3 regions of the Paenibacillus sp. DS2015 genome follow, and region 1 is predicted to be linked to each of the others. Evidence: riboswitches for the same ligand, from Rfam matches in the RefSeq annotation. Region 1 holds a riboswitch; each other region holds the start of a gene.
What was found. A riboswitch is a leader RNA that binds a small molecule or an ion and turns the genes downstream of it on or off. The one in region 1 is predicted to bind thiamine pyrophosphate.
Positions count from the first base shown of each region.

Region 2: it holds a riboswitch for thiamine pyrophosphate, as region 1 does, so the genes downstream of both, J2T13_RS15410 (thiamine phosphate synthase) here and J2T13_RS17165 (ABC transporter substrate-binding protein) in region 1, are expected to answer to the same signal.
Region 3: it holds a riboswitch for thiamine pyrophosphate, as region 1 does, so the genes downstream of both, thiM (hydroxyethylthiazole kinase) here and J2T13_RS17165 (ABC transporter substrate-binding protein) in region 1, are expected to answer to the same signal.

Region 1 covers NZ_JBNPWS010000020.1:88,972-97,251, forward strand. Annotated here, with positions in the region: gene J2T13_RS17140 (LytTR family transcriptional regulator DNA-binding domain-containing protein) at 1-589, opposite strand, end outside; gene J2T13_RS17145 (TatD family hydrolase) at 892-1,722, opposite strand; gene J2T13_RS17150 (ABC transporter ATP-binding protein) at 1,728-2,564, opposite strand; gene J2T13_RS17155 (ABC transporter permease) at 2,668-3,429, opposite strand; gene J2T13_RS17160 (thiamine-binding protein) at 3,426-3,719, opposite strand; gene J2T13_RS17165 (ABC transporter substrate-binding protein) at 3,856-4,911, opposite strand; TPP riboswitch at 5,008-5,118, opposite strand; gene J2T13_RS17170 (MFS transporter) at 5,179-6,396, opposite strand; gene J2T13_RS17175 (pyridoxamine 5'-phosphate oxidase family protein) at 6,593-7,018, shown strand; gene J2T13_RS17180 (bifunctional 2',3'-cyclic-nucleotide 2'-phosphodiesterase/3'-nucleotidase) at 7,190-8,280, shown strand, end outside.
Region 2 covers NZ_JBNPWS010000017.1:41,410-49,689, forward strand. Annotated here, with positions in the region: gene J2T13_RS15385 (sugar ABC transporter substrate-binding protein) at 1-107, shown strand, start outside; gene J2T13_RS15390 (dihydrofolate reductase family protein) at 168-827, shown strand; gene J2T13_RS15395 (HAD family hydrolase) at 852-1,532, shown strand; gene J2T13_RS15400 (MATE family efflux transporter) at 1,568-2,929, shown strand; gene J2T13_RS15405 (GNAT family N-acetyltransferase) at 3,019-3,456, shown strand; TPP riboswitch at 3,591-3,693, shown strand; gene J2T13_RS15410 (thiamine phosphate synthase) at 3,890-4,513, shown strand; gene thiO (glycine oxidase ThiO) at 4,510-5,664, shown strand; gene thiS (sulfur carrier protein ThiS) at 5,661-5,867, shown strand; gene J2T13_RS15425 (thiazole synthase) at 5,869-6,636, shown strand; gene J2T13_RS15430 (solute carrier family 23 protein) at 6,734-8,131, shown strand; gene J2T13_RS15435 (CoF synthetase) at 8,128-8,280, shown strand, end outside.
Region 3 covers NZ_JBNPWS010000013.1:65,308-73,587, forward strand. Annotated here, with positions in the region: gene J2T13_RS13150 (Gfo/Idh/MocA family protein) at 1-487, shown strand, start outside; gene J2T13_RS13155 (hypothetical protein) at 550-1,074, shown strand; partial or broken gene J2T13_RS13160 (DUF1273 domain-containing protein) at 1,096-1,650, shown strand; gene thiE (thiamine phosphate synthase) at 1,848-2,507, opposite strand; gene thiD (bifunctional hydroxymethylpyrimidine kinase/phosphomethylpyrimidine kinase) at 2,500-3,318, opposite strand; gene thiM (hydroxyethylthiazole kinase) at 3,374-4,174, opposite strand; TPP riboswitch at 4,371-4,474, opposite strand; gene J2T13_RS13180 (methionine ABC transporter ATP-binding protein) at 4,687-5,379, shown strand; gene J2T13_RS13185 (methionine ABC transporter permease) at 5,372-6,034, shown strand; gene J2T13_RS13190 (MetQ/NlpA family ABC transporter substrate-binding protein) at 6,084-6,917, shown strand; gene J2T13_RS13195 (WYL domain-containing protein) at 7,082-7,888, opposite strand; gene J2T13_RS13200 (helix-turn-helix transcriptional regulator) at 7,875-8,280, opposite strand, start outside.

The DNA of each region.
Region 1 (8,280 bases):
GATCTTGTTCCTGCACTTCCTGCTTATCCTCTTCTGAGTCCCGAATATCCAATGGATGAAAACCGGACTCGTTCAATCGATAAATGGCATCACAGGAAATAATCGCATCCTCTAAATTTGAAGTTAAAATTAATACTTGCTTTTCTTTCAAAAGGTCATCTAGAATCCGTTTAAACTGACGACGATCTTGCTCTTCTAAGTAAAAATAGGGTTCCTCCAGTACAAGTGTAGGCTGATGCGCAAAAAAGACACGCAGCAATGTCACATACATCCTTTTTGATGCGCTTAGGTCCTTGATCCTTACCTTCCGTTCTTCTTTTAAAGCAAAATAATCCATCAGCGAAGCGACACACTCATTCCTCTCCGTTACTTTGATTAGAAAAGTAATTTGCTCTTCCACCGTTAAACGCATATACTCGCTTTGCCCAGCTCGAAATAAATAATATTGGGAATGATTCACTAATTGATTCATTAAAAGCTGCTTTCGCTTCAAGTCCGTTATAATGCCAATCGATTGGTTTGATGTCATATTTAATTCGATCTTCGGTAGAAATAATTCTCCATCATAATACATCGGTTGAAATTGCATGCCGTCCTCCTGGTCAGTGCCGATATAGGATATATATAACAATTATAATGTTGGAATACTTTTTTGTCAGTTTCTATTGAAAAATATAATGTATAACAGCTTGTGTTTTTTCATCTGTACTGAATTTCGCCATAAAAAACTGCACCTCCAATAGTTAGATGGTGTCTAACTATTGGGGTGCAGTTCTAAAAGGATGGCTTTTTCAAAATATAAGAAAGGTTAAGTTTCACTTGAATCAATCTCATAATCGCTGATGCATCTAAATCGATTTGGGATTAGAAGTATTGAGCTTCATTATTATATTACAGATTGTAGAACCGCCGTGTATTGTCATACATTGTTTTACGAGCTTCGCTCACTCCAATATTCTGTAATTGACTCCATGTCTCGATTACTGTGGACACCATCCGTGGATGAGTCATTTGTCCAATAAAGGGACCCTCGAAGGGCCACGGTCCATCCGTCTCCACCATAACTTGATCCCTAGGATAGAACCTAGCTAGTTCTTGAATTTCAGGTTCGTAGACAATATCAGGGGTGAATGAAATATAATATCCGTTATGGATCATTCTCTCTACAGTGTTTGCAGATCCTTTGAACCAGTGAAAATGTGCCTGTGTGACGTTATACTTTTCTAGTAAGTCACAAGCAATATTAGCATCTTCATATACGGCGTGCAGTATTATGGGCTTCTTATGAATGCTGGCAAAGGAGATAAAGCGTTCCAGAAGAGCTATATAAGATTCATGGTCAAAGGGTAGCCCTATTTCCTGCGCTTCTAATCTTGAGTAATAGGGTAGCCCGACTTCGCCGACAGCGACCATCTGCTCAACATGCTTTTCCATCCATGAAAAAAGTTGTAGGATCTCCCCTTCCTGCGGAAGAGGCTGTTCCGGATGGAAGCCGAAGGCGGGATGAATAAGGGAGGGATACTTCTGAGCCAGCTTTAGGTTATGTTGGCTCGAATTTAGATGCATGGAGACTGCGATCACAGCAACGATGGAGGGACTTAAGCTTGTAAGCAGAGTCTCCTGTTGCTCCTCCGTATAGGTGTCGAGATGAACATGGGCATCGATGAGAGGAACAAGTGAAATATCGTCTTCAACGATCCGTTGATGATTGTGGTTGTTCATCATGACTATGACTTTTCCTTTAATTTCTGCATTTTCTGTTGCTCTTCACGCATCCATTGAGATAACTCACGTTTTAGCTTGAGGAAGGCGGGATCATCCGTGATCTCTTCCTTGCGTGGACGTGAAAAAGGCACATCGATAGTGTGTAATACAGTAGCTGGGCGGCTAGAGAATACATATATACGATTTGAGAGAAGAAGTGCTTCCTCAATATTATGAGTGATGAAAAGGACAGATCGTCTGCTCTCTTCCCAAATATCGAGTAGCCAGCGCTGCATATCACTTCGGGTTAGGGCATCCAATGCGCTAAAAGGCTCATCTAGACACATCAGTTCTTGCGGACTAAGTAGCGCACGTAGAAAAGCGACCCTTTGTTGCATTCCTCCAGATAACGTATGTGGATAGGCTTTCTCAAATCCAGTCAGTCCTACTCGGGAGATCCAATGTCGCGCTTCTTCCCTAGCCTGATTCTTAGGAATACCGCTTACCTCCTGAGCTAAGATGACGTTATCTTCAATGGTTCGCCAAGGGAACAGCGCTGGTTGCTGTGGCATGTAGCTGACAAGTCCTTTTTTGCCTGTCACCGTGTGGTCATTCATTCGAATCGTGCCTGAATCTGGCTGTACGACACCCCCAATAATATGAAACAGCGTACTCTTGCCACACCCAGAGGGTCCAATAATGGATACGAACTCGCCTGGGGCAACGGTTAGAGAAACGTTATCTAGTACAGGAAGGTCGTGCTTACGTCCAGTGAACCCTTTGCTAAGTTCGTGAACTTCTAAAGCGGGTGGCATCGCAGTAGTTGTAGTAGTAGGAGCTTGATTCTGCATTTTGTTCATTTGTTGTGTGTGCTGTAGCTGCTGTTCCATGACTAGGTGTACACTCCTTTCGCGTCTGTAAGTACAAGTTCTTCTTATCCTAAGTTCAATATTCTAAGTTCAATTAACGTTCTTGAGTTGAGTTCCAGCGTATGAGGCTTTTCTCTAATAGGACAATGGCTGTATGCATCATTAAGCTAAGAATAACGATAATAGAGATACTTAAGAACATACGATCCGTACGGTAGCTAGCTTTCTGTAACATCATATAGTAGCCGATGCCTCTGTCAGATCCGACCCATTCGGCGATGACTGCGCCCATAACACTGTAAGTAGCTGCGATCCGAATGCCTGAGAAGATGGAAGGTAGGGCATGTGGAAGCTCCAGCTTGGTAAATATTTGACCTTTGGTAGCCCCGATCATTCGCATATATTCCAACATGGTTCGATCTGTTTGTCTGAATCCGTCCATAGCTGCAACAGCTACAGGAAAGAAACAAACGAGTGTTATAACGATCAATTTAGGAAGTAGGCCAAAACCGAACCAGATCATAAGTAGCGGGGCAAGGGCGATGGTAGGGACATTTTGACTTAAGATAAGGAGTGGATAAAGGGCAGAGTGAAGAAATGAAAGACGATGGAGTACGAAGGCGATGAACAATCCTACTCCCGTTCCGATAATAAATCCTCCTAAAGTTAGCTTTACAGTTGCTAGCGTATGTTCCCATAATCTTGCCGATTGAGCGGAAGCCTCACGTGCAATATCTGATGGGGCTGGGAGAATCCATTCTTCGATGTTAAAGAGTGAAGTACTTAGCTGCCATATCACCAAAAAGAAGAGGACCGCCACTAAGGGCGGCCACACTTTGTTCCATATCAGGCTCATGGACGATATTTCTCCGTTAGTTTATCCATACTTATGCCCTTAGGGTTATGGGCAATTTTAATTTGAGAGATGACACTAGGGCTGCCTGCAACTACAAGTGCTTCATGCATATTCTTAACAATACGCAACAGCTCATCAAGCTCGCCTTCCATAGTCGTCTCTAGCGGATGAACCTCATGTTTGACACCAGATTGTTGTATGACTTCAATGGCACGATCTACATAAGGAATCGAATCTTCATTATTAGGTGTTTTAGGGATTACTTGAATGCTTAGTAAAGTATTGGCCATGGTATAACAACCTTTCATAGTAGAGTGTAGTAGTAGTAGTAGTAGTAGTAGTAGTAGTAGTAGTAGTAGTAGTAGTAGTAGTAGTAGTAGTAGTAGTAGTAGTAGTAGTAGTAGTAGTAGTTAGATATAGTCTTCGTTATTGTGCTTGAGGTATAAAATCATTGGTATAAGCACTTTCAATTTCAAGCGGTTTATCCAGAAGCTTATGGTTATACATCCAATCGGAATACCCTTGCCATACTTCGGCTTTCTGTTCTCCCCAGTTCTCAGCATCGTCTTTATAGCGTGGACTCAACCATTTCTGACTAGCAAGGACTAGTTCCTTGTCTAGATCAGGTACTAATGTACTGAGAATTACAGCGGCTTCTTCAGGTTTATCAATCGCATATTGATAGCCTTTGGAGGTAGCGCGCATGAATGCCTTGACGAGTTCAGGATCATCCGCTATCTGTTTCTCATTCGTCACAATAACAGGCGTGTAGTAATCAAGCTCTTTAGCGTAGTCTTTCACATATAACATATCGAGCGGCTCTCCACGAAGCTCAGCTTCAACACCTGTCCACGCGTAGAAGATCCATGCGAAATCAATATCTCGCTTCACGGCTGTGAAGAAATCGGCCTCGCCCATATTCACAATCTTGACCTTCGTAACATCACCCTTGTCATTCTCCATGATAGAATCCATTACAGCTTCTTCTACAGGAGAACCCCAACCCCCGTAAGTTTGGCCTTCGAATGCTTTCGGTGTCTTAATATTGCGATCTACAGGTGCCGCAAATCCAGAGGTATTATGTTGTATGACTGCTGCAATGGACACCAGGGGAACACCTTGGATGCGTGCTTGCGTTACGCCCTCTTGATAGCTAATGCCGAAGGGCACGGCACCTGAGGCCACCATTGTATCCGCTCCTCCGGCACCCGGCTGAACGATCTCCACGTTTAATCCTTCGGCTTCATAGTAACCTTGATCCTTAGCTACATAGAGTCCAGTATGATTCGTATTAGGAGTCCAATCTAGAACAACTTTAACATCTTTTAGTACCTTGGATGTGGGTGATGCCTCGCCCTCAGGTGTTGTTTCTTTTTGACTCGTTTCATTGGTATTTGAAATCCCATTCTTGTTAGATGCTCCGCATCCTGCTACGACTAGTATAAGCATACATACGAGAAGTAATGTTCCGATCTTTCTCATCTCTTTTTCTCCCCTTCAGTGAACTGCTATGTTATTGTGCAACAAAAAAGCGTCCCGTAATCGGGACGCATATGGGCGCAAGATAGGTATATGGATGAACCATATCGGCTACGTTCCTACGCTGGCATTATCCAGATCAGGTATAAGGGTCAGTGTCTTGTGGGACACACTCTCAGCCGGCCAATCCCAGCACCCCTGGTACTTATGAAGTTAGATCATTTCAACGAATATTATAGTCTACAATGGAAGAGGTGTCCAGTGACCCCTCTATGGGTTGGTTAGTTCTATCGCTGAACTGCTTGATCCTACTTGATCATATCTATGCTGAACTCGAAATGCGGCTATACTGAGCAGGAACAGACCCACGCTGAACACCGCAAGCATACTGGCTGTTTGGTTAACTGCAAGATGATCCATACTCCAGCCGATGATCAAAGGAAGGACAGCACCACCCACACCTCCAGAAGCAATGAGAATACTTGTGGTTGACTCCTCTGTACCTGGCATAAGTTTATTAGCAAACACTAACGTGATGGAGAAGATGCCTGACATGAACAGACCCAGTAGTGTGATTACTGCAAAAGCTGACCAGACCTGATTCGTAAATGGAAAAAGAGTGAATAGGAAGAGTGCAGCTAGGCAACTTATGAGTACATAGGAACGGTAGCGAATTTTCTCAGCTATATAGCCTGCAAATAAGCGGCCCGTAGACATAGCAATCCAAAAGAAGGTCACGCTAAGTGCAGCTCCTGCTTTATCCATACTCATCTTCTCTATGAGCATAGATGGCATGAAATTCGCTAAGCTCATTTCTACGCCAACATATAGAAAGAAGAAGGCTACAAACATCACTAGTGTACGTTTTTGGCCCTTGTGATACACGGGTACTTTAGGTTGCTTCGGTTGTTGAATGTTTATGTCACGTGCCTTCAACATCGCATCTAGAGCGCCAAAGGAACCCTTAACCCAGCATATAAACGTAATGAGCGCGAAGAGAGCCACGGCAAGAAACGACCAACGCCACCAGCCGAAGTGAATCATACCACTAGCAAGCAGTGGCATCAGCATTGCACCTACACCGAAGAAGACTTCCAGTCTACTCATAGCTACAGCAGTTTGATGGGTAACACCTGCAATAATGATGGTTCCAATGACAGCTTCGATCATTCCGAACCCAAAGCCTGCAACAATTCCTGTGACATACATCCATTCCCACGGTGGAAGGAGGGTGTATACGGATTCTGCAACAAACAGTGCAGCTAGGGCAAGAAGAAGAGTACCCTTTTTGCCAATCCGGCGGTTTAACCATGGGGAGAACATTACGCCACCCAAGAAACCAGCAAACTGAGCAAAGATCAGTTGTCCTCCTGCACTGTATTCACGACCATAATGTTCCAGAATGACTGGAAGCACAGAACCGAGTACGACATGTGCCAAACCAATCAAGAAATAAGACAAACATCCAATCCAAATTAAGCGTTTCATGATGAAATCAAGCCCCTTTTTATGACAATAAGTCCTAGCGATCATTCTATCTATCATACCTAATGGGAAGCCATTCGTCATTGTAAAAGTCGCATCGAATGATAAGGATGAGCTGTGTTGAAAATGAAGGAGATGGGTACATTACAGATAGGTGTATTTTGTAATTCAATATAAGGTAAGGAAGGGGTTTAATGTCATGTTGGATAGAACTCGAATGGAACAGGAAATCGTAAAAGCGTTGGATCACAATAAAGTTTGTACCTTCGCTACTATTGAGGGGAATAAACCGAAACAAAGGTACATGGTATTGTTTAATGAAGGGTTAAGTCTACATTTGGCTACGAACCGCCAAACACATAAAGTTGAAGAGTTAGAAGAAAATCCACACGTATCCTTGTTAGTGGGGTATGAAATAGGTGGAAGCAAGGATGTTATAGAGATTGAAGGGACTTGTGCTATATGTAAGGACGAAGGTATACGCGAGAAGGTGTGGAATCCTGATCTTGAAAAATGGTTCACAGGACGGAATGATCCCAATTACGTCGTTTTAAATATTACTCCCCATCGTATCGAATATACGGGTCAAAACAAAGATAATGATAAACGTGTATGGCTCGCATAATCCTTTGAATTGAGTGTTAAGTGGTGGTTCAAGAGTACTAATGTAATGTCTGAGACCGGGTCTCAGGCATTATTTATTGTGCAGATTTAACATTTCCCTTTATTTAAAAGATGACATCGATATAAACTCTATGTGACCAAGTAATATACTTAATTATAAAGGGGAGATTCTATGTTTCATTCGCACCATAAGATGATCAAAGTTGCCTTATCAACGGTTGTTGCTTTCAATGTACTATCCCTTTCCCTTGCCTCAGTTCATGCAGCGGAAGAAAGTGCAATGGCTAAGCTACGGATTATGGAAACAACAGATTTGCACGTCAACATCATGAACTATGATTATTATGCAGATAAGGATACGGATCAGTATGGATTGGCGAAGACAGCTAGCCTAATTAAGGCTGCAAGAAACGAGGCAAAGAACAGTCTACTTTTTGATAATGGAGACTTGATTCAAGGTAACCCTTTGGGAGACTATGTAGCTAAGGTAGATCCACTTAAGAATGGAGAAGTTCATCCCATTTATAAGGCGATGAATTTACTAGATTATGATGCGGGAAATATTGGGAATCATGAATTTAACTTTGGCCTAGATTTCTTGAAGCAATCCTTAGAGGGCGCTAACTTCCCATACGTGAATGCGAATCTTTACAAAGCAGATGGAGATAACGATGAGAGTAATGATAAGAACTACTTCACTCCGTATCAAATTCTAGACAAGAAGATTACGGACGAAGCAGGTAAAGAACATACCCTTAAGGTGGGTGTCATTGGGTTCGCCCCTCCTCAAGTATCTCAGTGGGATAAGGCCAACTTAGAAGGTAAGATTGTAGCCAAGGATATTATAGAAACAGCTAAGAAGTTTATACCTCAAATGAAGAAGGAAGGAGCAGACATTATTGTTGCTATTCCCCATTCTGGATTTGAGGAAATTCCCCAAGCACCTTTGATGGAGAATTCTGTGTTGTATTTAAGTCAAGTGGAGGGCATTGATGCTATTCTATTTGGACACGCACATAAAGTATTCCCTAGTGCCGACTTCAAAGATGCTAAAGGCGTAGACTTAGAGAAGGGTACCATTAACGGTGTTCCATCTGTAGAACCTGGTTACTGGGGAGATCATTTAGGAATTATAGATCTAGATTTGAGACAGGTTGACGGAAAGTGGACTGTATTCGATTCAGCGGTTGAAGCACGTCCAATCTATGATATCGCCAATAAGAAGTCGCTCGTAGAAACAGATCTAACCATAGTCGATGCAGT
Region 2 (8,280 bases), on a different contig from region 1:
GGCTCGATTTGTTAATTAAGGGTTATAGTATTCCTGATTCGATCAATCAGATAGTGGAGAAGCTGGGCCATCTTAATGTTGAGCCTGCAGAGAAAGTATCCACGTAGAGTAGATATACAATATAGAGAAGATAGGATAGAGAAGACATAGACAAGGGAGAGATAGATATGAAAATAACTGTATTCAGCCAAATATCGATAGACGGTAAATTAACTTTGGGTGCTGGTAATTCAAGTAAAGATTTATTTAGCTTATTAAATGAACAAGACATCGAATTCATCCATAAATTTCGCGGCAAAGTAGATGGGATTGTGGTTGGGAAAAACACCATTTTAACGGACAATCCTTTTCTAACGAATAGATACGAGATCAATAAGAACCCAGTTCGTATCATCCCGACATCAAGCATGGATATTCCCTTGGACAGCAACGTATTGACGGATGATGGGAGAACGATTGTCGTAACCACAGAGAACGGCAAGGATATGGAGAAGATTAAGCAAATACAGGAATTAGGTAAAGAATGCTTGATTTGCGGAACAGATTCAGTGGATTTCAAAGAACTATGTGTTCAATTAGAGAATAAATACGGTATAACAAGCTTGATGGTTGAAGGTGGCGGTTTTTTGAATTGGAAGGTCTTTGATAAGGATCTGGTTGACGAAATTGTTCTCATGCAGTTGCCCATCATTATCGGAGGAGGAACCAACGTCACCTTAGTTGATGGCGAGGGCTATGAAGAACTAACTACGACTAAGAAATTTAAAGTCGTTGAAATGCAACAACAAGAAAATTATACGCTGATGCGCTACTTAAAGGCAGTTTGATTATAGATATGGGAGACATTCGAAATGTTTAAATTAACAGGAGTTTACTCTGCTATTAAAGCGGTCATTTTTGATATGGATGGGGTATTAGTTGATAGCGAACCGATCTATTTTGAGATTGAAAAGAATAGCTTTGCCCATTTTGGCGTAAGGATCGAGGAAGCAGAACATCATTCTTATGTCGGTGTAACGATGGAGAGCATGTGGATACAAATAAAGGATAGGCATCGGCTTCAACCTTCAATAGAAGAATTACTTGCCTACCACCAAGACAATGTCATAGCGAGGATGTTGGATCATTCCAATTTGCAGATGATTTCTAATATAGAACGCTTGATCCTCTCGTTAATCGAACAACAGGTTCAGATCGCAGTTGCTTCATCTTCCTCTAGAGCTTTAATCGAGATTATACTTGCGAAGATTGGTTTGAATAATTATTTTCCGGTTATCGTAAGCGGGGAGGATGTGAACCGAGGAAAACCTGAACCTGATATATTCCTGCATGCTGCTGATATTCTAGACGTTATCCCCTCGTCGTGTTTGGTTATTGAAGATTCACATAACGGCGTCAAGGCAGCTAAGGCCGCAGGGATGTTATGTATCGGGTTTCTAAATGAAAATTCTGGTAAGCAAGATTTGTCCTCTGCGGACCAAACGATCCAAAGTTATGAGGAGTTATGGAAGAATTCTACCAGAGTAGATTAGTCATATATTAAATATGGAGCTGGAGTTGGTCACAAATGGATCCAGATAGAAAAAAAGACTTTTATAAAAATGTGTATAAAATAGCTATCCCTATTACTTTACAAAGCTTGATCATGTCGCTGTTGTTTTTAACCGATCAACTAATGGTGGGGCAGCTCGGGGATACTGCTATCGCTTCCGTAGGTATAGCTACTAAAATTTTTAGTGTTATCTCCGTAGTTCTGGCAGGTATATCAATGGGTGTATCGGTCTATGCGGCACAATTCTGGGGGAATAGGGATACAAAGAGTATTTCACAATTACTAGGGCTGGGTTTGTTCATTGGTTTGATCCTTTCGTTCTTGTTTACGCTACTTGTCTTCTTTAACCCGCAGTACATTGTGGGACTTTTTACTACTGATAAAAGTATTATAGACAATGGTTACATATTTCTACAACTTGTAGCGCTAAGTTATATTCCTACCATGCTTACCATGATGTATTCTTCTATTTTGCGAAGTACCGAGCATGTTAAATTTCCAATGTATGCTAGTGCAGTTACCGTTTGTATTAATGTTTTACTTAACTATTTGTTTATTTTTGGACACCTAGGTTTTCCTGCAATGGGTCTGAAAGGTTCGGCGATAGCTATGGTCATTTCACGTGTTATTGAGTGTATATTGATCATTGGGGCAGTATATAAATTTCGCTTACCGGGTTCAGTTGATTGGAGGAATCTCTTCGGAATCTCCAAACCGCTTACTGTTAAATTTTTCAGTACAACCTATCCCATCGTTTTGACTGAATTAGTATGGGTTCTCGGAGAAACGGTTTATGCTGTTATCTATAGTCGAATGGGTACTGTTGAAATGACTGCTATGACGATTACCTTTCCCTTACAAGGCTTAAGTGTTGGGTTATTATCTGGTTTGGCAAGTGCCGCAGGAGTTATGGTGGGCAATAAGTTGGGTGCAGGTGAAAAAGATGTTGCTATCGATTACGCGAAGAAATTCATACGCTTTGGAATCATAATTTCAATATCTTTAGGAGTCGTTATTGCACTTACCGCTCCACTATATGTGTCAGCATTCAATATCTCTAGTGAAGCCAATCAATTAGGAATTTATATTATTTGGGTATTTGCAGGCTTTTTATGGGTCAAAGTAGCGAATATGATTATAGCTGGCGGGATCTTGCAGAGTGGCGGGGACAGTAAGTTTGTGTTTGCAATGGAGTCGACAGCGACTTGGCTTATTGGGGTTCCTTCGGCTTTGTTATTATCCTTCGTATGGAAGCAACCTATCTTTTGGGTCTATTTAGTTCTCTCTTTGGAGGAGGTTGTTCGCTTCGGACTTGGTTTGACGCGGATCTATTCTAAAAAATGGGTTAAAAACTTAGTTGATGGGATAGCGGCTTAAGGAGTAAAAACGGCTTGAATTTTCTCTCCAAACCCTTTACAGTTACGTAATGACTGTTTATAAAGACAAAATTGTTGGAGGGTTAAGACATGCTTATTAACGTTAAAACGTACATCAACAAATTAGAAGTAACAGAGTTATTATCGTATGCGGTTTTCCCAGATGATAAGTCTTTGAAGGCTGCTATAGAGTTGTATGAAGGTAACGATTCGTTACAATTATATGGTTTTGAGGATGAAGAACTACTTGTAGGTCTAATCGGGTTTGAGATGGATGCTGGCAGAGTCATAACCATTAATCATATTGCTGTATTACCTGAGAACCGTTTGAAGGGATACGGACGTGGCATGTTGCTTGAATTACTTGAAGCTCAAAAACCAACACAAATGATTGCAGAGACAGATGAAGAAGCAGTTGATTTTTATCGCAATATCGGATTTGTGGTATACAGCTTGGGTGAAATTTATCCTGGAGTTGAGCGGTTTCGTTGTGTATATGATGCAGAAGAAGTTGAAGAAGAGGATTAACGAATGCGCATTGTATGGAAAAGGAGCTATTCCGAAGTCTTCATTGACTAGAGGGAAGGCTTCCTTTTTTACACTAGAATAATAGTGATTTTCTTTTTCATTTATTCATGGTAGGATGTATCCAATTGAATACGTTAGATCACTAGGGGTGCTATTTAGCTGAGACGGAAGTGTGATTCCAAACCCTTTGAACCTGATCTGGATTATACCAGCGTAGGGAAGTGAGCTTATACTTTGGTTGAACTATTGTTTGTTTATGTACATATATGTACGTAGGTAGACATTCACTTGGCTATGGATCTAAAGCTCCCTTCTCTATGCAGAAGGGGGCTTTTTTTGTTGTCTTTCTTAGTCATTGGGTTATATGAATTTTCTGCGGGAGAAAACGTGAATCGGATTAAAATCATGTAGGAGGTAGTGTGATGTGTGTGTGATGTCAACCCGAGAGCTACACATAATCTCAAATGGTCAGAATGAATTGGAACGCTTTGTGTGGATCGCAGAGCGAACTCATACTTATGTAACAGCATTTCATTTGCGGGAGAAATTTAGCACAGCGGCTACGTTATGGCATGGGGTTATGGCGTTAAAAGCAGGCGGAGTTCCCATACATAAAGTGATCATTAATGATCGTGTAGATGTGGCATGGGCGGCGCAGACAGGTGGTGTCCAGCTAGCTTATCATAGCTTGCAAGTACAAGAGGTGAGGCGCTCTTTTCCAGGATTGCGCATCGGGTGTTCCGTTCATTCTGTTGAAGAGGCCGATGATATGAGCAAGTATGGTGCTGATTTTCTCCTTTACGGACATATCTTCGCGTCCAATTCTAAGCTTAATCAGGAGCCTAGAGGGATCGCTTTGTTGAAGGAGGTTGTCGATCGTGTTCAAGTTCCCATTATTGCAATTGGTGGTATTCAGCCAGAACACGTGCAACAGGTCATAGGAACGGGAGCAACTGGCATTGCTATATTATCTGGCATTACGTCAGCGCCTGATCCTATACAAGCGGTGAAAGATTATCGAAGAGAGCTAGATGCAGGAGGAGGTAAAGGAAGGTGACGAAGTCTAAGTTCTGGGATGCCATTATTGTGGGTGGAGGAGTAATAGGCAGTTCTATTGCCTATTACATGTCTGCGAGAGGAATGAAAGTAGTTCTTATAGACAGAGATCGATTTGGGCAACAAGCCTCGATTGCGGCAGCAGGGATGCTTGCAGCACAGGCGGAGATTAACGAAGCAGGACCCTTCTTCGATTTAGCAAGGACTAGTCGTGCGTTGTTTCCTCCGTTGGCGAGAGACCTTCAAGCGTTAACAGGAATGGATATCGGCTTCACGCGCAAAGGTCTGCTCCGAGTGGGGATCACTTCTGCGGATGTAGAGGCGCTTCAACAGACCATTGCTTTTCAACACAGTGTAGGAGAACAAGCGGAGTGGTTATCTACGGAACAAGTCATCCAAAGAGAGCCAGAGATTTCTAGGGAACTACGAGGGGCTATGTTGGTGGAAGGAGATGGGCAAGTAGATGCTCCAGTATTATCGATTGCCTATGCGAAGGCGGCAGTAGCTTTAGGTGCAGATATCAAGGAATTTACGGAGGTAAGATCACTTCTTATAGAGCATGGCCGAATAGCTGGAGTGATCACAAGCGAAGAAGTACTTCGTTCTGATCGTGTCATCATAGCCTCGGGAATATGGAGTGGAGCGCTGCTGGAGCAGGTTAGATTGAATTGTCCGATTTATCCGGTGAAGGGGGAGTGCTTCTCTGTGCTGACAGACAAGCCGTTAATTTCTTCTACGATCTTTAGTCATGGGTGCTATTTAGTCCCAAAAAAGGGTGGCAGGATCATTGTTGGAGCAACTAGTAAACTTCATAGTTATGATCGAAAGGTAACCTTAGGTGGAATATCAACACTTTTAGAAGCGGCAAAGAAGCTTGTGCCAAGCATTGTGAATGCCGAATGGGAAAAAGCATGGAGTGGGTTACGTCCACAGACTCTTGATGGCTTACCTTATTTAGGTGAACACGAAACATATAAAGGGTTATATGTAGCTGCGGGTCATTATCGTAATGGCATATTGCTAAGTCCAATTACGGGGAAATGCGTTGCAGATTGGGCAGAAGGGAAGTCGAAGAAACACCTGTCATTAGAACCTTATCGAATTCATCGTCATCAGCACATTTCTCAAGAAAAGGTGGGATTTCCAACATGAAGCTACAAATAAACGGAGAACAGGTGGAAGTTCCTGACACGCAAGTGACTACGATCACTGAGTTACTTACTCATTTTAGATTGGATCATAAAGTGGTCATTGTGGAGTGTAATCAACAAATTCTGGAGAAATCTTCTCACTCAGAGACGTCACTGGCGGATGGAGACCGGATTGAGATCGTACATTTTGTAGGGGGTGGCTGACATGTTAAAGATAGGGTCCTATGAATTCAGCTCAAGGTTATTGCTCGGAACGGGGAAGTTTCCAAGTTTTGAGATTCAGAAGGAAGCGGTAGATGTATCGGAGTCACAGATTCTGACGTTTGCGGTTAGAAGAATGAATATTTATGAGGCGACTCAGCCTAACTTTCTAGAAATGTTGGATATTAGCGAATATACGTTGCTCCCGAATACAGCCGGAGCTAAGACAGCAGAGGAAGCTGTTCGGATTGCTAGACTGGCTAAGGCATCGGGTCTGTGTGACATGATCAAGGTTGAAGTTATAGGCGACTTTAAGACATTGCTACCAGACCCCATTGAGACGTTAAAAGCATCTGAAATGCTGTTAGCTGAAGGATTTATCGTCCTGCCATATACATCGGATGATGTGTTGTTAGCGAAGAGACTTCAGGATTTAGGGGTTCATGCTATTATGCCAGGTGCATCACCCATTGGATCGGGTCAGGGTATTATTAATCCTCTGAATCTAAGCTTTATTATAGAGCAGGCGACAGTACCTGTTATTGTCGATGCCGGGATTGGGAGTCCTGCTGACGCAGCGTTCGCAATGGAGCTTGGCGCGGATGGTGTATTACTAAATACAGCTATTTCGGGAGCTGGCGATCCAGTGAAAATGGCCTTGGCGATGAAGCTTGCGATTGAAGCAGGAAGACTCGGGTACGAAGCTGGAAGAATTCCGAAGAAACGATACGCATCAGCTAGCAGTCCGATGGAAGGCTGGAGTCCTAACTGAATGAGCGATGATTAAGGAAACGGCTGTTATCACCAATAGATTCAGATAGGCAGAACCCATATATATTAAGAATGGATGGACTGGAAAGGAAGAGAAAATGAAGGCAGAACATTCGTCTGAAATAGTAGAGGGCACACTAGACCACCCTTTACTTGAAACAGTTGAGCAAGAACCGATCTATCTGACCGTTGGCGTCGAGGAAAAGCTACCCGTAGGCAAAAATATTCTCTATGGCTTACAGCATGTACTTGTATCTAATGTGTGGCTTGATCCTGTATTTGTAGCTGCGCTCATCGGGTTACCGATGGCGTTAGCTGGTAATATGGTCAATGCGATATTTATCGCGGCTGGATTGGTAACGTTGGTTCAGGCTACGCGCCTTGTCAAGCTTCCTGTCGTGCAGGGCCCATCGGCTGCATTCGACTCTTTGATGATCTCAGCGGGTAGAGATAATGGCTTGGCTGCGGCAGGTGGGGGGATTATTCTCAGCGGAATCATTGTGTTCATATTAGCTATTACTGGAGTTCTAGGTCGTCTGAAGTCAATCTTTACGCCTGTCGTGTCCGGTGCAGTCATTTTCATTGTTGGAGTCGCATTATCCGGCTTTACGTTGTTTGAATTTCTGGGCGGTGAGCCTGGAAGTGAAACCTTTGCTAGCCCTTCAGTGTTGCTTATGTCGATTTCGACGGCACTCATAGTTGTTGTATTAACGGTTTTTGGAAAAGGGATATTACGTTCGTTTGCATTTCTAATCGCCTTACTTGTGGGGGATGTTCTAGCCTTCGGCTTAGGTCAAATTCATTTTTCCTCAGTGGCTGAGAAGAGTTGGTTCGGGATACCGAAATTTCTACCCTATGGTTCTTTAACGTTTGATTGGGTGACGTTTGCCACGTTCTTTTTCGCTTATATGGTAGCGGTTATTGAAGCGATGGGTGTATATCATGCGGCAGCCGATATGGTCGGTGTGAAGCTGGATGCCAAGAAGATTCGTTATGGGTTCTCAGGAGAGGCGGCCGGTTCGATCGCTTCCACACTTATAGGTGGTTTCCCAACGACAGCCTATGCTCAGAATGTGGGACTCCTACGTTTAACGGGTGTGGGTTCACGTCATGCGGTCACGGTAGCAGGTGTGATATTTTTGATCTTGGGATTTGTACCCAAGGCAGGTGCTTTATTGGTCGTTACACCTGCCCCTGTCGTAGGCGGACTTTTTCTGCCAGCAGCGGCTACATTAATTTATTCGGGTATTAGCATTCTTGCGAGAATGGCTAAGAATGAAGCGAATTTCACCATAGCAGGCCTATCCATCTTATTAGCCATTTCATTGCCTCCTATATTTGAAGGTGCGGCTGGCTTTACTGGGAAGTTTCTATCCAACTCCATCCTTGTAGGGGCAATAACTGCCGTCGTACTACAGCTCGTCCTTGTCAATATTCCGCATGGATTTAAGTTATTGCATATGAAGTTGATAAAGTCGAAGGAGTTGGGTGGATGAAGCCGGAATCAACGAGCATCACCAAGGAAATATTGCGATTTATCGAACAGTATGCTGAGCATACCTCAGCTAATTACGGTGAGCATCCAACGATGGAAGCGGACTATAACGAACTGGCATTACGGTTGTTTAACTATCAGTTTCAATTT
Region 3 (8,280 bases), on a different contig from region 1:
TTTTAATCCTATCTATTCCAATGGCTCATTAATGGATTTGGGAATTTATTGTCTATATCCAATGGTGTCACTATTCGGTAAGCCAGATTCGGTGCATGCTGTGGGTGTCATGTTATCTTCTGGCGTGGATGGCGAAGGCAGTATGGTCATGCGTTATCAAGATATGGATGCGATTGTCATGCATTCCAAGATTACTGATTCTTATTTGCCGACAGAAATTCAAGGTGAGAATGGGACAATGGTTATTGATAAGATCAATCAGCCTTATGATGTCAAAATCCATTACAGAGATGGTACGATTGAAGATCTGACTCGTCCACAGGTACATGAATCTATGTTCTATGAAGTTCAGGAATTCATTGGCTTGTTACAAAGTAATCAGCGGGAAAGCTCAATCAATTCGCTAGCCAATTCACTTATCGTGGCAGAGGTGATGGAGGACGCAAGAAAACAGATAGGTCTTCGTTATGAGACAGATTTGTTCTAGTACGGAGTATCCGTTAAACATCTAAGGTGGAAAGATTACAGTGAGTAGGTAAGGAGAAGAGCATGTTTGATCCTACTGTTTTTGAGAATTTAAAAGTGGCCTTCGAGAACCATGTGTACGATTTGGATAACATAGATAAGCAGATTATGATTACGAATCGAATTGATCGTATGGAGCTGTCTATAATGTCTAGGTTGTTTGCGCTCCAGTTCTCACGGGTGGATGATGAGGATGTTGTTGCTGAGATTCGGCTGGAATCCTCCGTTAAAGATCTGGCGAATGAAATATTGGAGTTACCCGATGTAGTTCCAGGATGTGTGTTACAGATCTTCTTTTATATGCCGATTGCCAACGTTTCAACACAGTGCAGACAGATTGAAGATATCCTCCAGAATATTTGGAAGCCTGAGTTGAAGCCTCTACAATCATTAAGTTATGTGTACGGAGAAGAGAATGCGATACACACCAATACGATAGAGCTGAGATTTAATCGCAAAATTAATGAGGATCAGATGGATGATATTCCAGAACTGATCGGTCATGTGCTTCAAACACTTGATGAATTACAACACATGAGTATCGCATAAACGAAAGGGTGTTAGGAAACGAAGAATCTTCTCGTTACAGGGTATCGTGCACATGAACTCAATATTTACAATCAAAAACACGCAGGCATTGAATATATCAAAAAAGCGATCACAGGCAAACTGATTCCCCTCATCGAGGATGGATTGGAATGGGTGATTACACCTGGCCAGTATGGTGTGGATCTATGGGCCTGTGAAGCCGTTATTGCTCTGAAGGAACAATACCCTAGCTTGAAATTGTCTATTATGTCGGCCTATCTAAATCCAGAGGAGAAATGGAAAGAAGATAAGAAAGACTATTACAACGAAATTCTACTGGGTGTAGATTACTATGGTATTGTCAGTAAGCAGACGTATCAAGGAACATGGCAATTCATTGCACGCGATGACTTGTTATTCCGGAAAACAGATGGCATCTTACTGATCTACGATGAGGATGCGGGTGAGGGCAGCCCTAAATTCATGAAAGATAAGGCCTTAAAGAAGCATAATCAAGATGGATATGTGTATTTGAACATTACATCTGAAGATATTCAGAGCATAGCGGATGAAGAGAATGATCGTTCATTTGATTGATTAAGGTAGGCTCAAGTACTGATTCTTAAGACAGCAAGCCATCGGTAGAATGACAATTCCACTGATGACTTGCTGTCTTATTTGAAATATAAGAATTTATATGTTGTACATAATAAATGATCCTTATATTTTTACGAGAAACGGATGCCGTCCCTTGAAAGGACGGCGCAGCCGTTTCTTCTTATGTGTTTATGAATTCAGAGTTGAGTAGTATTGCGAACAAAATGCGCAGTGGCTTCTTTAATAGATTTCGCACCTGCTATAGCTGAAATAACAGATACGCCGTCTGCACCAGCAGCAATGATGGAAGCCGCGTTGTCTATCGAGATGCCACCAATCCCTACAAGCGGGATTGAAATTCCCTGTTGGCGTAATTCGCGGATTAAGGTTGTGCCCAGCACTTCTCCAGCATCATCTTTGGAACGTGTTGGAAAGATCGGGCCGACCCCCAGATAATGTGCCCCATCTTGAATCGCTTGTTGCGCTTCCTCCAAGGTATGGGCTGAGACACCGATTATTTTGTGATAACCAATTCGCTCACGGATGGAGCTTGCGGGTTCATCGTCTTGACCCACATGAACACCATCTGCGTCAAGGGCGATCGCGAGGTCGATATCGTCATTGACGATGAAAGGGATGTGATGTTCTTGGCACAGTTGTTGAAGTTCTCTAGCGAGTGTAAGCTTGGCTTCGCCGATCAAGGCACCTGCGCCTTTTTCGCGAAACTGGAATAATGTCATACCGCCAGCAATTGCCTCCGATAATACCTCGATCGGATCTTCCGTACAATTGACACTACCCATAATGAAATAGACTTTCAGCAATGGACGAACAGTTTCGCTATTCATGTTAGACATGATCTTCGCCTCTCCTTCTCCGTTGATAAGCAAAATGGTTCGTTGGACCATGACCAGCACCGATTCCTAATGGGTCCTCAATCGCCGCTTGGATGAATTGTTTCGCTGTTTGAATAGCTTCAAGTACGGATTTTCCTGTAGCCAACTCAGCTGTAATCGCTGCTGAATAAGTACAACCTGTACCATGAGTATGTCTTGTCTCAATCCGTTGATTCTCCATATAGATGTAACGATGCCCATCATACACAAGGTCTACGACTTGATCGGTAGAAGCATCATGTCCGCCTTTCATGACGACATAACGAGAACCCATCTGATGGATTCGTTTCGCAGCCTCTTCTCGGTCACTTAAGCTTATAATGGACATCTCGGTAAGGATTTCTGCTTCTGGAATGTTGGGCGTGGTGACCAGAGCAAGTGGGAGTAGGACTTGGATGACGGATTTAATCGCTTCTCGTTGCAGAAGTGTAGATCCGCCCTTGGCCACCATCACGGGATCGACGACTAAGTTGCGCCAATGATATTGCTCGATCTTAGCTGCGACAATCCGGATAATCTCTCCACTGAATAACATCCCTGTCTTTAATGCATCAGGTTCTAAATCTTCCCCAATGGAGTCCAGTTGCATAACCATCGCTTCGGTAGTCGTGGGGAAGACTCCTTGGACTCCTAAGGTGTTCTGTGCTGTTATTGCGGTAATGGCTGTCAACCCATATACACCTAATTCCTGAAAAGTTTTGAGATCGGCTTGAATCCCTGCTCCACCGCCACTATCTGACCCTGCAATCGTTAACGCTTTATATATACTCATCTCTAGGTCTCCTCCAATCTTCTGAGTCTTAGTGGTGAATCGTTCCTGTAACTTCTTAGACTTGGTGGATTTGGGCTCTTTCTTGTAAAGTTTCTGGTGATACGCATGCCAGTTGGTTCAATAATTCAATCTGAAAGCTTCCAGGCCCTTGATGTGCTGTCATCTCAGCAGCTATTTCAGCGGCAACGCCATAGAAAGCAAGCGCCTCGGTAACGGATTCCAACCATGCTTGTTCGCTAACTTCGCTTACAGCTAAGAATGCTCCGATAATAGAGCTGAGCAAGCATCCAGCCCCTGTAACTTTAGTTAGCAGAGGATGACCATTACGGGTGGTGTAAGTCCTGCGTCCATTCGTAATCACATCTTCCTTTCCCGTAATGACAACAATACATCCTAGCTTTTGAGCAGCCTTTTGTGCTAGAAGAACAACATTGCCTTCGCCAACACCTGCATCTACACCTCTGATGGACCATTCCTCACCTACGACGTTTGCTACTTCTGCAACATTGCCCCTGAGCACGGCAAGCTCAATTTCCTGAGTGATTCTCTGAGCAATTGTTGTCCGATAAGCCGTGGCACCTGCTCCAACCGGGTCAAATACGACAGGAACATGATTCTCATTCGCGGATTTTCCAGCAATAAGAATTGATTTCACCACATTTTCATCGAGGGTACCCATATTAACAACCACTGCACTTGCTAATTTAGCTACATCTGCCACTTCTTCATGCGCTTGAGCCATAAAGGGAGAAGCACCCAAAGCGAGCAGCCCATTGGCTGTGAAATTGGTAACGACCATATTCGTAATATTATGTATAAGTGGATTCTCCTGACGAACTTTGTTTAGAAATGACATGCTTAACAACCTCCTGAATTTTAGTTGGTTATATAGGATATGATAGCCGAATAGCTATAATTTCCCTTGAAACGGTTACCGTCCCTTTAAGGACATAGAAGTCAGTTCTTCTTGTAAACAAATAAAGGCCCAGCCATTTCCAGAAGGAAATGAGTGGGCCAAAAAGTTCAGTCAAGCCATAATATATGCATGATTTGAAAATTTCGTTCCACTTCCCTCCGCTGGTATAATCCAGATCAGGTTCCAAGGGTCCGAAGCTTAATGCTTCATCTCAGTCGTTAGACTCCCCTAGTGAAAAAACAGGCTGTATTCAATTCGTTGATGTAAAGAATATAACACAAAATTCCCATATGTAAAGCGACATTTAGGAATCAATACGGATTCTGTATCACAATTATCCTTAAACCTGTGGTATGATTATTTTTATTCTGCCAACCTTTAAGCGCGTGTTCAAAAATTCGACTTTTTGAACAACCTCTTTAAGAACAGTAGTAGATAGGAGGAACACTCCCTTGATTTCGTTGCATCAGGTAAGTAAAACTTTTGTGAGTTCGACTAACCATTTCCAAGCTGTTAATGCTGTATCTCTTCAAGTGCAAGAAGGTGAGATTCATGGAATTATTGGCACAAGTGGTGCGGGTAAATCGACTCTGTTACGGCTGATTAATTTATTGGAGAAGCCCGACAGTGGTAGTGTGATCGTGGGGAATCAGGATCTGACTCAGATGAGTGAGAAGGAGCTGCGCGAAGCTCGTAGGAACATCGGCATGATATTCCAAGGATTTAATCTGGTGAGCAATAGGACGGTTAGTGGAAATGTTTCCATACCGCTTGAATTAGCAGGAATACCGAGGCGTGAACGTGTGGAACGTGTAGATGAGTTCTTAGAATTTGTGGGGCTAGAGCATAAGTCGAAGCAATATCCTTCACAACTAAGTGGAGGAGAGAAGCAGCGAGTGGCGATTGCCAGAGCGCTTGCGAATCGTCCTAAAGTGTTGTTATGTGATGAACCTACATCCTCTTTGGACCCTAATACGACAAATGGTATTTTGGGTGTGCTGAAACGGCTCAATCAGAATTTCGGGCTCACGATCGTTATCGTAACACATGAAATGGAGGTCGTCCGCAACATGTGTCACAACGTATCCGTTATGGAGCTAGGCAGTTTAGTTGAGACTAGCGTGGTGGATCAACCACATGATTGAATATATCATGCAGTATGAGTCTGAAATATGGAAGGCTATTGGGGAGACTTTCGCTATGGTGGGGATATCCATTATCGCAGCGATATTAATAGGACTTCCGGTAGGTACATATCTATATTTGTTGGGGAAGGGTCAGTTATACGAGAATCGGTGGCTCTATGGGGTTTTGAATATGATCGTCAATATTGTGAGGTCATTCCCATTTCTGTTATTGGTCGTTTTTTTGATCCCATTTACACGTATTGTCGTTGGAACAGCACTAGGCACACTTGCGGCTTCGGTGCCGTTATCCATTATGGCGATTGCCTATTATTCAAGGTTAGTGGAGCAGTCCCTGCTAGAGGTTCCAAGAGGTGTGATCGAATCGGCTTCATCGATGGGAGCATCTACCTTCCAGATTATCGTCAAATTTATGTATGTCGAGGCTCGCTCGGGACTCACGCTAGGTTTAACGACTTCAATTATTAGTTTCATCTCATACTCAACCGTGATGGGGATCGTGGGTGGGGGTGGAATTGGCGATTTCGCCATTCGCTATGGGTATCAACGGTTTGAAACGAAGATTATGGTATTTACAATCATTATTATGATTATATTGGTGCAGCTCATTCAATTTACAGGTAGCTATATTTCGAGGAGGCTCGATAAGAGATAAACTGATTTGGAAATTGCCTGAATAACAAACATTATGGGGGAATATAAAGATGAATAGAAAAATAATGATGTTGCTAGTCGTTGTATTTATGTTGGTTGCAGCGGGTTGTGGAAATAATGAGAAACAAGCTGACAATAGTGCAAATGCTCCGAAAGCTGATGAAGAAGTTACTTTGAAAATCGCTACATTGATTCCTCCGATGACGGAGATATTGGACCTAGTGAAACCTCTATTGAAGGAGGATGGAGTTAACCTTGAGATCGTGGTACTGTCCGATAATGTACAGCCTAATAACGCTTTGGTTAATAAAGAAGTGGATGCCAACTTTTTTCAACATGAACCTTATATGAAGCAATATAATGAAGCTAATCAATCCGAAATGGTTACAGTTCAACCTATTTATAATGCTGTGTATGGTGCTTATTCCAAAACGTATAAGAACATGGAAGATATGCCTGAAGGTGCCACAATCGCTATTGCTAATGATCCATCGAATATCGGACGTTCACTTGTGATGTTCGAGAAGAACGGATTGATTAAGTTAAAAGAAGGCGTTGGTATTCAAGCTACACAAGCTGATATTACCGAGAATGTGAAAAAGTTTAAATTCAAAGAAGTCGATTTGTTGATGCTGGCTCGTACACTAGATGATGTGGATCTAGTGGCTATGACTCCAGCGTACGCTAAGCCTCTTAACTTAACACCTAAGAAAGATGCATTAATTACTGAAGGTGATGATTCTGATTTTGTCATTAATCTAGTGGCGCGTAAGGATAATGCAGACTCTGAACCTATTCAGAAGCTTGCAAAGCGTATGGCAAGTCCAGAAGTGAAGAAGTTCCTTGAGGATAATTACGGGGATATCGCAATACCTGCTTTTTAATAAAAATAGGTTAAGCGTAAGTACGAAGGATTGTTCGAACTAGGGTATAAGTATAGCGACGGAAGTTTTCCTGAAGAGTTACAGGAGAACATTCGTCGCTTTTTGTTAAACATCGTTAAACATCTAAAGACTGGTAAAGACGTTCATCATACCTAGAATATGAACTAGGGTGAAGTGATTCCATACCTTTCAAGTGCTTTTCTTGAGGTTTCTAACATGCGCCTTTGTAAATGATCCCCTTCAATGATACGCACTCTTTTACCTAGGAAACGAATTTTGGATAGTACATATTCCCCCTCATCTCTAATAAAGTTTAAGCGTAGTCTGTATATCTGTTCTGTTTCATCATAGATGACTTCTTTCTCGAAGCAGGAGAAGGCATACAAGATACGAGATAACTCCTCATTGTAATCTTTGACTACCTCAATGACGACTTGATCTCTGAGGTTATCCAAGATTTGATGGATGTTCATGACAGCTTGAGCGATAACCTCAGGTGAGGTAGTTACTTCTATCATCGATATGATTTTGCTCAGTCTCGTATTCATCAGAGAACGATGTCTAAGGTGGTACCACAGCAGGTACCATTCTTTTTTGACCATGGAATATTCTAATTTATATGGAACCCCGTGCTGATCTGTAGATGTGCGTCCTCCCTTCAAACGATAGGTGATGACCAGACTACTCTTATTCAGAATGAATCGGCGGCAAGTACGTAGAAGGGGATGATAGACCTGCTTTTCTAGACTGCGTCCCTTTTCTATTAGATGTTCTTTGAACTCTATGGTGGGATCTTGTGCGAGCACTTCTCTCAACTTTAGTAATGTGTCTTCAAGAAAAGCTTCCGTTGCTGCGGGATGCTCAAGCATGGTCTTAAGCCAGCCTCTCTCCTGTGAGGTGACCATGAAGGTACCGGAGTCATCTAGACGGGAGATGATTTGATAATTAAATATTTTCTCAAATAGATTCATAATACGATTGAAGCTCCTTCCATTCGGCAATCATGTCGTGTCTTAGCGAAGGGGGCTCTAGTATTTCACAACTAGACCCGAAGCTGCGGAGCCAAGGTCTGATCTCGGTGGAGCCATTTACAACAATTTCATAAATGAAAGTGTCCTCATCTTCTTTAGTGATTTCCCCCCACTGTCCTTGTAACAGTACTCGTTCCTTAATGAAATTGGGCTGTGATAATCCAGGGTTGAAGAAGCGAACACGAACTGTAATCGGACGTCCTGTATCAATCAACCAGCTATGCTTAATCCTATCTTCTAAATTCTTGGACACAGTATCAAATAATGGTTCTGAGATTTGGATATCCTCTACGATCTGGGTCATCCCCTCTAATCGATACTTTCGAATTCCC